DNA from 2 places in the Streptomyces sp. NPDC001492 genome. Region 1 is predicted to be linked to the other one. Evidence: riboswitches for the same ligand, from Rfam matches in the RefSeq annotation. Region 1 holds a riboswitch; the other holds the start of a gene.
The links. Region 1 has a riboswitch for glycine ahead of gcvP (aminomethyl-transferring glycine dehydrogenase). Riboswitches for the same ligand answer to the same signal wherever they lie in the genome.

Region 1 (4,310 bases):
CACCTGCGCGCAGATGTCGGCGACATGCTCCTCGAACACACCGTGCGTCGAGGGGTACGTGATCATCAGCACCGCCAGCTCGTCACGGTACTGCTCGATCTTCGCCCGCAGGTCCTCGACGTCGATCTCGCCGTCCTCGGCGGTCTTCACGACGACCACCTTCATCCCGGCCATCACGGCGCTGGCGGCGTTCGTACCGTGCGCGGACGACGGAATCAGGCACACGGTGCGCTGCTCGTCCCCGTTGGCCCGGTGATATCCGCGTACGGCGAGCAGTCCGGCCAGCTCGCCCTGCGATCCGGCGTTGGGCTGCAGGGACACCTTGTCGTACCCGGTGACCTCGGCGAGCCGCTCCTCGAGCTCACGGATGAGGGTGAGGTAGCCCTGCGCCTGCTCGGCGGGCGCGAAGGGGTGCAGCTGCCCGAACTCGGGCCAGGTGACCGGCTCCATCTCGGTGGTCGCGTTGAGCTTCATGGTGCAGGAGCCCAGCGGGATCATGCCCCGGTCGAGCGCGTAGTCACGGTCGGCGAGCCGGCGCAGGTAGCGCAGCATCGCGGTCTCGGAGCGGTGCTGCTGGAAGACCGGGTGGGTAAGGTAGTCGTCGGTGCGCAGCAGTCCTGCGGGCAGGGAGTCCTCGGTCGTCGCGTCCAGCGCCTCGATGTCGCCCTCGACCCCGAACGCGGACCACACGGCGCCCAGTTGGGCTCGCGCGGTGGTCTCGTCGCAGGCGATCGACACGTGGTCGGCGTCGGCCAGGTGAAGGTTGACGCCGTTCTCCCGTGCGGCGGCCACCACCTCGGCGGCGCGGCCCGGCACTCGCACGGTGAGCGTGTCGAAGTAGGAGCCGTGCACGACCTCGACACCACCGGCCCGAAGCCCCGCGGCGAGGATCGTGGCGTACCGGTGGGTGCGCCGCGCGATCGCCTTGAGCCCCTCGGGGCCGTGGTACACGGCGTACATCCCCGCCATGACGGCGAGCAGCACCTGGGCCGTGCAGATGTTGCTGGTGGCCTTCTCCCGCCGGATGTGCTGCTCACGGGTCTGCAGCGCGAGCCGGTACGCCTTGTGCCCGTCCGCGTCCACGGACACGCCCACGAGCCGCCCGGGCAGGCTGCGTGCGAACTTCTCGTGGACCGCCATGTAACCCGCGTGCGGCCCGCCGAAGCCCATCGGCACACCGAAGCGCTGTGTGGTCCCCACCGCGATGTCCGCGCCGAGCTCCCCGGGCGACTTCAGCAGCGTCAGCGCCAGCAGATCGGCGGCGACGGTGACGAGCGCGCCGAGCTCGTGCGCCTGCTCGATGAGCGGCTTGAGGTCGCGTACGACGCCGGAGGCGCCGGGGTACTGGACGAGCACGCCGTTGATCTCACGCGCGGCGACCTCGGCCGGAATGCCGTCGCTGAGGTCGGCGACCACGACCTCCACGCCGGTCGGCTCGGCGCGGGTCTCGATCACGGCGATGGTCTGCGGCAACACGTCCGCGTCGACCAGGAACAGGCCCTTCTTGTTCCTGCCCATGCGCCGGGACAGCGCCATCGCCTCGGCGGCAGCCGTCCCCTCGTCGAGCAGGGAGGCTCCGGAGGTGGGCAGCCCGGTCAGATCGGCGACCATGGTCTGGAAATTGAGCAGGGCCTCGAGCCGCCCCTGCGAGATCTCGGGCTGGTAGGGCGTGTAGGCCGTGTACCAGGCGGGATTCTCCATCACATTGCGCAGGATGACGGGCGGGGTGAAGGTCCCGTAGTACCCGAGCCCGATCATGGAGTCGAGCACCTGGTTGCGGTCGGCGAGCGAGCGCAGCTCGGCCAGCACCTCGGCCTCGGTACGCGCACCCGGCAGTTCCAGCGCATCCGAGTTCTTGATCACATCCGGCACCGCGGCGGCGGTGAGCTCGTCCAGCGAGCCGTATCCGACGTGTGCGAGCATCTTGGCCCGCGCCTCATGATGGGGCCCTATGTGGCGCTGCTCGAACGGGATTCCCTGTTCGAGCTCGGAGAGCGGAATGCGATGGGCGGTCATTGCGGAGGCCTCCTGGTCAGACACGACCTTCGAGGGGCACCACGGCACGGGTACCCGGACGGCCTCCCCCTCTGTCATCTCAACCTGAGAGCTTCACCGGATCACCCGAGGGCGTCCGGCTTTCACCGTCGGTGAGAGCGGGAGCTGTCGACACCCGCCCTGCTTTCCAGAGTGACCTCGTCCGCGCGGTACGTGAGCCTGAGAGATTCCGGGGAGGATTTGCTCCTTCGGCGCCTCCGATGATGTCTGGAGGACTCTCCCGCACGGTGTCAGCAGCCGCTGTCAGCCTACCAGCGAGCACAACATCCGATCCTTCGAGTGGCCGCCATCACCAATGTGCTCTTTTGTAGTGCTTACGGATGAGTTGCGACCAAGTGGAGGGCCCGTGCAGACCGACATCGATCCGCGCAACCTGATCGGCCGCAAGGCGTTCGACCGCAACGGCACCAAGCTGGGCACCATCGACGAGGTCTACCTCGACGACGCGACCGGTGTGCCGGAGTGGGCCGCCATACGCACCGGCCTTTTCTCCCGGGACGCCTTCGTCCCCCTGGAACCAAGCGAACTGATCGAGGGCACCCTCCACGTCCCCTTCGACCGGTCCCTGATCAAGGACGCCCCCGACTTCGGGGTCGGCCGCCACCTCTCCCCCGAACAGGAGCTCCAGCTCTACCACCACTACGGTCTGGACATCCCCGCTCCTTCCCCCTTCCCGGACCACGACTTCGGCAAGCTGGCGGGCACGGAGGACGCGGACGCCTAGAGCCTGCCCATCGGCCCTGACACGCCCTCACCCCTGCTGCCGCAATGGTGGAAGGATCCCTGGCCACGTCGTCGTCGGTCACCTGCGGGCAGATCGGGCCGGACGGGGCGCCCGAAGGCGGCGGACACCTCGTCCGCGAACTCGGCGAGGCGCCGGGGCTCACCCCGCCCGCATACCGGCGCTCCGCGGCATGCACCGCAGCAGCGGCTGACGCCACGGCCTCCTCCGCCTTGCAGCTGCACGATCCCTCCCCCGCTCTCGACTTCGCTCAGGCGGGCCCCATGCCCCCTCGGGGCGGCGGCAAGGCGTAGTTCCCTGCGGCCGACCTGATCCAGACGACAGGCACCTGCCCACTCCTGCCACCGCGCCGGGCCCCCGCGCGGACCGGCACGCCCCCCGCTCAGGCGCCGACCCCGTGCACGGAGGCCCCGGGTCTCGCCGCCACCAGCGGCAACGGGTCCGCCGGCTCCAGCTCAGGGTCGTCGGTGCGAAACGTCCGGACCCGTCCCGGCCCCGAATCCGGCGTCTCGAAGCGCACGGTCACCCGCCCGAGCCCACTTCCCTGCACCCACCCGTGCCCGAACTCGGCATGCCGCACATCGTGCCCGGCGGGCCAGCGCCGCTCGACAGCCACCTGCTGCTCCTCGACGGGCTCCTCGTCCGTCTCGTCCGCCGCATGTTCCACGCCTTCCCCGGCGGCCTGCGCGAACAGGTCCTCCTGCGTGTAGTCGGCCAGCCCGCTGACCCCGACCCCCAGCAGCCGCACACCCCCCGTGGTGTCCACCGAATCCAGCAGCCGGGCGGCAGCCTCCCGCACCACCCCCGGATCGTCCGTGGGCCCGCGCAGCGTCTCGGAACGGGTCAGCGTCGAGAAGTCGTAGCGCCGCACCTTCAGCACGATGGTCCGCCCCGAAAGACCCGCACCCCGCAGCCGCCGCACACACCGGTCGGCCAGCCGCTGCACCTCCAGCCCCACCCTGACCCGGTCGTGGATGTCCACGTCGTACGTGTCCTCGACCGATACCGACTTGGCCTCCCGCTCGGCCACCACGGGCCGGTCGTCCTGCGCCAGCGCCATGGCGTACAACGCGTGCCCATGGGCCTTGCCCAGCAGCCGGACCAGCTCGTCCTCACCGGCCTCGGCGATCTCAGCGACCGTGGTGATGCCGGCCCGCCGCAGATGGTCCCCCGTGGCCGGCCCCACCCCGGGCAGCATCCGCACCGACATCGGTCCCAGCTTGGCCCGCTCGGTCCCGGGCTCGACCAGCACCAGCCCGTTCGGCTTGGCCTCCTCGGAGGCGATCTTCGCGAGCATCTTGCAGGCAGCAAGGCCCACGGACCCGGTCAGCCCCGTATCCGCCCGTATGTCCGCGCGCAGCTTCTCCCCCACCAGCCGCGCCGACGCCGCGTCCCAGGCCGCGTCCCCGGCCTCCAGATCCACGAAGGCCTCGTCCAGACTCAGCGGCTCCACCAGCGGCGACAGCGAGTGCAGCAGACCCATGACCTGCTCGCTGATCGACCGGTAGAACCC
Region 2 (4,310 bases), on a different contig from region 1:
CCTCCATGTTTCCGTACTGGGCGTCCGGGGAGCCCGCCTGGCCGTGCCACAGGAGCATCCAGACCTGGCCGGAGCCGGGGGTCGCGAGTGCGCGGAGGAGTGCCTCGTAGGCGTCGTAGCGCCCTGGCGTCACCTGGCGCAGCATGTTCTCGACCGTCCCGGTCGTGGTGCTGGCGCTCACGTGTGTGCCCCTTCTGGTGGTTGCCCCGCGTATGCCAACAGCTTAAGCGCCCGGGAGCTCGGGATTTGGTGGTCCGTTCCCCCTGGCAGCACTTACAGGTGATCCCTCGTGTAGAAGGGGCGCACCTGTTCGCGCATCCACATCGCCACCGGGTCGTCCGTCACGTCCAGGAGGACCAGGTTGACCGGCCACTGGGTGGGGATCCTGGTGATGGCGCGGCTCAGGGCCTCCAGGGGGAGGGCTCTGATGTCACCCTCCCGCTGGGAGAGTTCGACGCCCACGAACATCACCGGGTCCGCCGTCTCGACGGCGGCGAGGCAGCGGCGGGCCGTGACGACCACGCCCGTCTCGGCGAACTCGGCGGAGGCCGCGGCGAGGAAGTCGATCGGGTCGTCCTGCCAGTCCGGCTCGAAGAGCTTGACCCGGCCGCCGGAGGCGGGGCCGTCCAGCGGGGTGCGGCCCACGCGGCAGAGTTCGGCGACGGCGGCCGGCGGGAGCGGAATGCCGATCACGCCGTCCGGGTTCACGGCGAGACCGACCTGCGGGGGCAGTCCGCGGGCGAAGTCGACGGCCGGGGCGATCGTGTACGCCATGTGGGAGCCGACGACCTGCCGGAACTGCTCCTCGGAGCTGAAGACCGGCACAAAGGCCTGGCCCTCGATCTCCAGCGTGGGCAGGTCGAGGGGGCCGCTGTTCAGGTCACCGCCGTTCGGCAGCGGCACCCAGAGGAAGCTGCGGCCGAGCACCTCGAGGATCCGGCCGCCGGCCGAGGGTATGCCGAGGGAGGCCGACAGCACCTCCTCCAGCTCGTTGCCGGGCCATCCGCCGTGCGGATGGGGGTGCGCCTGCATGGGAAAGTCCGCGGGGAGATCCGCTGCGAAGTCCATCTGTGTCCGACCGCCTGCTGAGAACCACTGCTGTGGCTGGAAAGGCTAGCGGGTGGGGCGGACAAAGGGGGTGGTCCGTGCGTCAGCCCGCGAAACCGATTCTGCGCAGCACGTCCGCCGCGTCCCGGTCCAGCAGCACCGCCGAGCCGACGCCCTCGGGCAGGTCCCCCCGCTCCACCGCGCGGATCAGCCGGGCCGCTGCCGTGCGGTGGCGCAGGAAGGCGTAGCGCGAGACGCCGCGGCCGCGCTCGCGCTGGCCGTCCAGGGCCGTGCCGGGCGTGACGTCGAGCAGCAGCAGATGAAGGGTGCCGCCGCGGCGGCGGGCCTCGCGCGCCAGCCAGCCGCGCACCCAGGCCTGCGTACCGCAGTCGTGCACCACGACCCCTTCGCCGCTGCGCAGGGCGCGGCGCAGTCCGGCGTAGTGGGCGAGGCGGACGAGGGGGCGGTAGACCCCGTAGGGCAGGAAGCGGGGCGTGCGGGCCTCCCAGCGGTCGCGGGCGTCCTGGGAGTCGATGCGGAGGCCGCGGACCGCGCGCTCCATCAGCGTGGACTTGCCGCTGCCGGGCAGGCCGGTGACCACCACGAGGTCACGGGGGCCGAAGAGCAGGGCGTGCGGGCTGTGCCCCGAGCGGTCGCGCAGGTCGCGGACCACGGGTGCCGTGCGGGTCCCCCCGCGCGAGCGCAGCCGAGCGTGGGGGCCGCGTGCGTCCCCGGCCGGCGCCACGGGCTGCTCGGGCAGCGCGACGGCCGAAGTCGTGGCGTACACCGTGGTCCTGTTCACCGTGATCGTCCTCCCTGCGGGGTCAGGAAAGGTTCTCCCCATCTAATGTAAAGAGAAGGTAATGCACGATCTCTCGCGGTTCCGTTCGGTTCCGGCCACAGCCCAGTTACAAGATGGGGCCCTGCCGCAGACGGACGAGGCGTGCAATGATGTGCGCGCCAACTGCATACCGGCCGCTTGAATCCGCGCGGGAGAGTCCCCGGCAGTACGTCTGTGTCGCTGGGGCGCCGAAGGAGCAAGTCCCTCCCTTGAATCTCTCAGGCCCCGTTACCGCGCGGGCGAGGCACATCTGAAAAGCGGGCCACCGGATCCGGTGGTCCCACCCAAGGTGCAAGCCATGACTTCATGGCGAACCTCTCAGGTTCCGATGACAGATGGGGAGGAACGACCTCGCCCGTCTGCATTCGCCCTGGGAGACGACCGTCCGATGAGCAGCACCGCACCCCGTCACACCGCGCTCGATGCCCTGCATCGCTCGCTCGGTGCGACGATGACCGACTTCGCCGGCTGGGACATGCCCCTGCGCTACGGCTCCGAGCGCGACGAGCACCTCGCCGTACGCACGAAGGCCGGGCTCTTCGACCTCTCCCACATGGGCGAGATCACCGTCACCGGCCCGCAGGCCGCCCAGCTCCTGAACTTCGCCCTGGTCGGCAACATCGCCTCCGTCGGCGTCGGCCGCGCCCGCTACACCATGATCTGCCGGGCCGACGGCGGCATCCTGGACGACCTGATCGTCTACCGGCTCGGCGAGACCGAATACATGGTCGTCGCCAACGCCTCCAACGCCCAGGTGGTGCTGGACGCGCTGGTGGAGCGTTCGGCCGGCTTCGACGCCGAGGTGCGCGACGACCGGGACAACTACGCGCTGATCGCCGTGCAGGGCCCCGAGTCCCCCGGCATCCTGAAGTCGCTCACCGACGCCGACCTCGACGGCCTCAAGTACTACGCCGGCCTGCCCGGCACCGTCGCCGGCGTCCCCGCCCTCATCGCCCGCACCGGCTACACCGGCGAGGACGGCTTCGAGCTCTTCGTCGCCCCCGGTGACGCGGAGAAGCTGTGGCAGGCGCTGACCGAGGCGGGAGCGCCCCTCGGGCTGGTGCCCTGCGGGCTGTCCTGCCGCGACACCCTGCGCCTGGAGGCGGGCATGCCGCTGTACGGGCACGAACTGTCCACCTCGCTCACGCCGTTCGACGCCGGGCTCGGCCGGGTGGTGAAGTTCGAGAAGGAGGGCGACTTCGTGGGGCGCGAGGCGCTCCAGGAAGCGGCCGCCAGGGCTGCGGAGAACCCGCCGCGCGTCCTCGTCGGCCTGGTCGCCGAGGGCCGTCGGGTCCCGCGCGCCGGGTACGCCGTCGTCGCGGGCGGCGAGGTGATCGGTGAGGTCACCTCCGGTGCCCCCTCCCCCACGCTGGGCAAGCCGATCGCGATGGCGTACGTCGACGCGGCGCATGCGGCGCCCGGCACCGAGGGTGTCGGCGTGGACATCCGGGGCAGCCACGAGCCGTACGAGGTCGTGGCGCTGCCGTTCTACAAGCGCCAGAAGTAGACACTGACCGAGACTGGGCGAGGGGGCGCCGTCCCCGGACGTGACCCCGCGCACATTTTCGCTGCTCACACGCGTTTTCAGCAGTCCCCGATTCATCAGCACTCCACCGCGTACAGGAGAATTCAGGCCATGAGCAACCCCCAGCAGCTGCGTTACAGCAAGGAGCACGAGTGGCTGTCGGCCGCCGAGGACGGTGTCTCGACGGTCGGCATCACGGAGTTCGCGGCCAACGCGCTCGGCGATGTCGTCTACGCCCAGCTTCCCGAGGTGGGCTCCGCCGTGACCGCGGGCGAGACCTGCGGCGAGCTGGAGTCGACCAAGTCGGTCAGCGATCTGTACTCCCCCGTCACCGGTGAGGTCACCGAGATCAACGAGGACGTGGTGAACGACCCGTCCCTGGTCAACTCGGCCCCCTTCGAGGGCGGTTGGCTCTTCAAGGTCCGCGTCACGGAGGAGCCGGCCGATCTGCTCTCCGCCGACGAGTACACCGCCCAGAACGCCGGCTGAGGAGCCGTAGACGCATGTCCGTACTGAACACGCCCCTGCACGAGCTCGACCCGGACATCGCCGCCGCGGTCGACGCCGAGCTGCACCGCCAGCAGTCGACGCTCGAGATGATCGCCTCGGAGAACTTCGCGCCGCTGGCGGTGATGGAGGCCCAGGGCTCGGTCCTGACCAACAAGTACGCCGAGGGATATCCGGGCCGGCGCTACTACGGCGGCTGCGAGCACGTGGACGTCGCCGAGCAGATCGCCATCGACCGGGTCAAGGAGCTGTTCGGCGCCGAGTACGCCAACGTGCAGCCGCACTCGGGTGCCTCCGCCAACCAGGCCGCGCTGTTCGCGCTGGCCCAGCCCGGCGACACCATCCTGGGCCTGGACCTGGCACACGGCGGCCACCTCACCCACGGGATGC

Region 2: linked by a shared signal. The riboswitch ahead of gcvT (glycine cleavage system aminomethyltransferase GcvT) and the one ahead of gcvP (aminomethyl-transferring glycine dehydrogenase) in region 1 are both predicted to bind glycine.

Annotation. Positions count from the first base shown of each region.
Region 1 is NZ_JBSFHW010000023.1:9,193-13,502, reverse strand. It holds gene gcvP (aminomethyl-transferring glycine dehydrogenase) at 1-2,016, opposite strand, end outside; glycine riboswitch at 2,193-2,288, opposite strand; gene ACWC1K_RS27275 (PRC-barrel domain-containing protein) at 2,402-2,779, shown strand; gene ACWC1K_RS27270 (hypothetical protein) at 2,824-3,090, shown strand; gene ACWC1K_RS27265 (DNA polymerase IV) at 3,180-4,310, opposite strand, start outside.
Region 2 is NZ_JBSFHW010000040.1:94,171-98,480, forward strand. It holds gene ACWC1K_RS37975 (enhanced serine sensitivity protein SseB C-terminal domain-containing protein) at 1-181, opposite strand, end outside; gene ACWC1K_RS37980 (enhanced serine sensitivity protein SseB) at 274-1,068, opposite strand; gene ACWC1K_RS37985 (AAA family ATPase) at 1,151-1,855, opposite strand; glycine riboswitch at 2,028-2,132, shown strand; glycine riboswitch at 2,133-2,233, shown strand; gene gcvT (glycine cleavage system aminomethyltransferase GcvT) at 2,277-3,395, shown strand; gene gcvH (glycine cleavage system protein GcvH) at 3,525-3,902, shown strand; gene glyA (serine hydroxymethyltransferase) at 3,917-4,310, shown strand, end outside.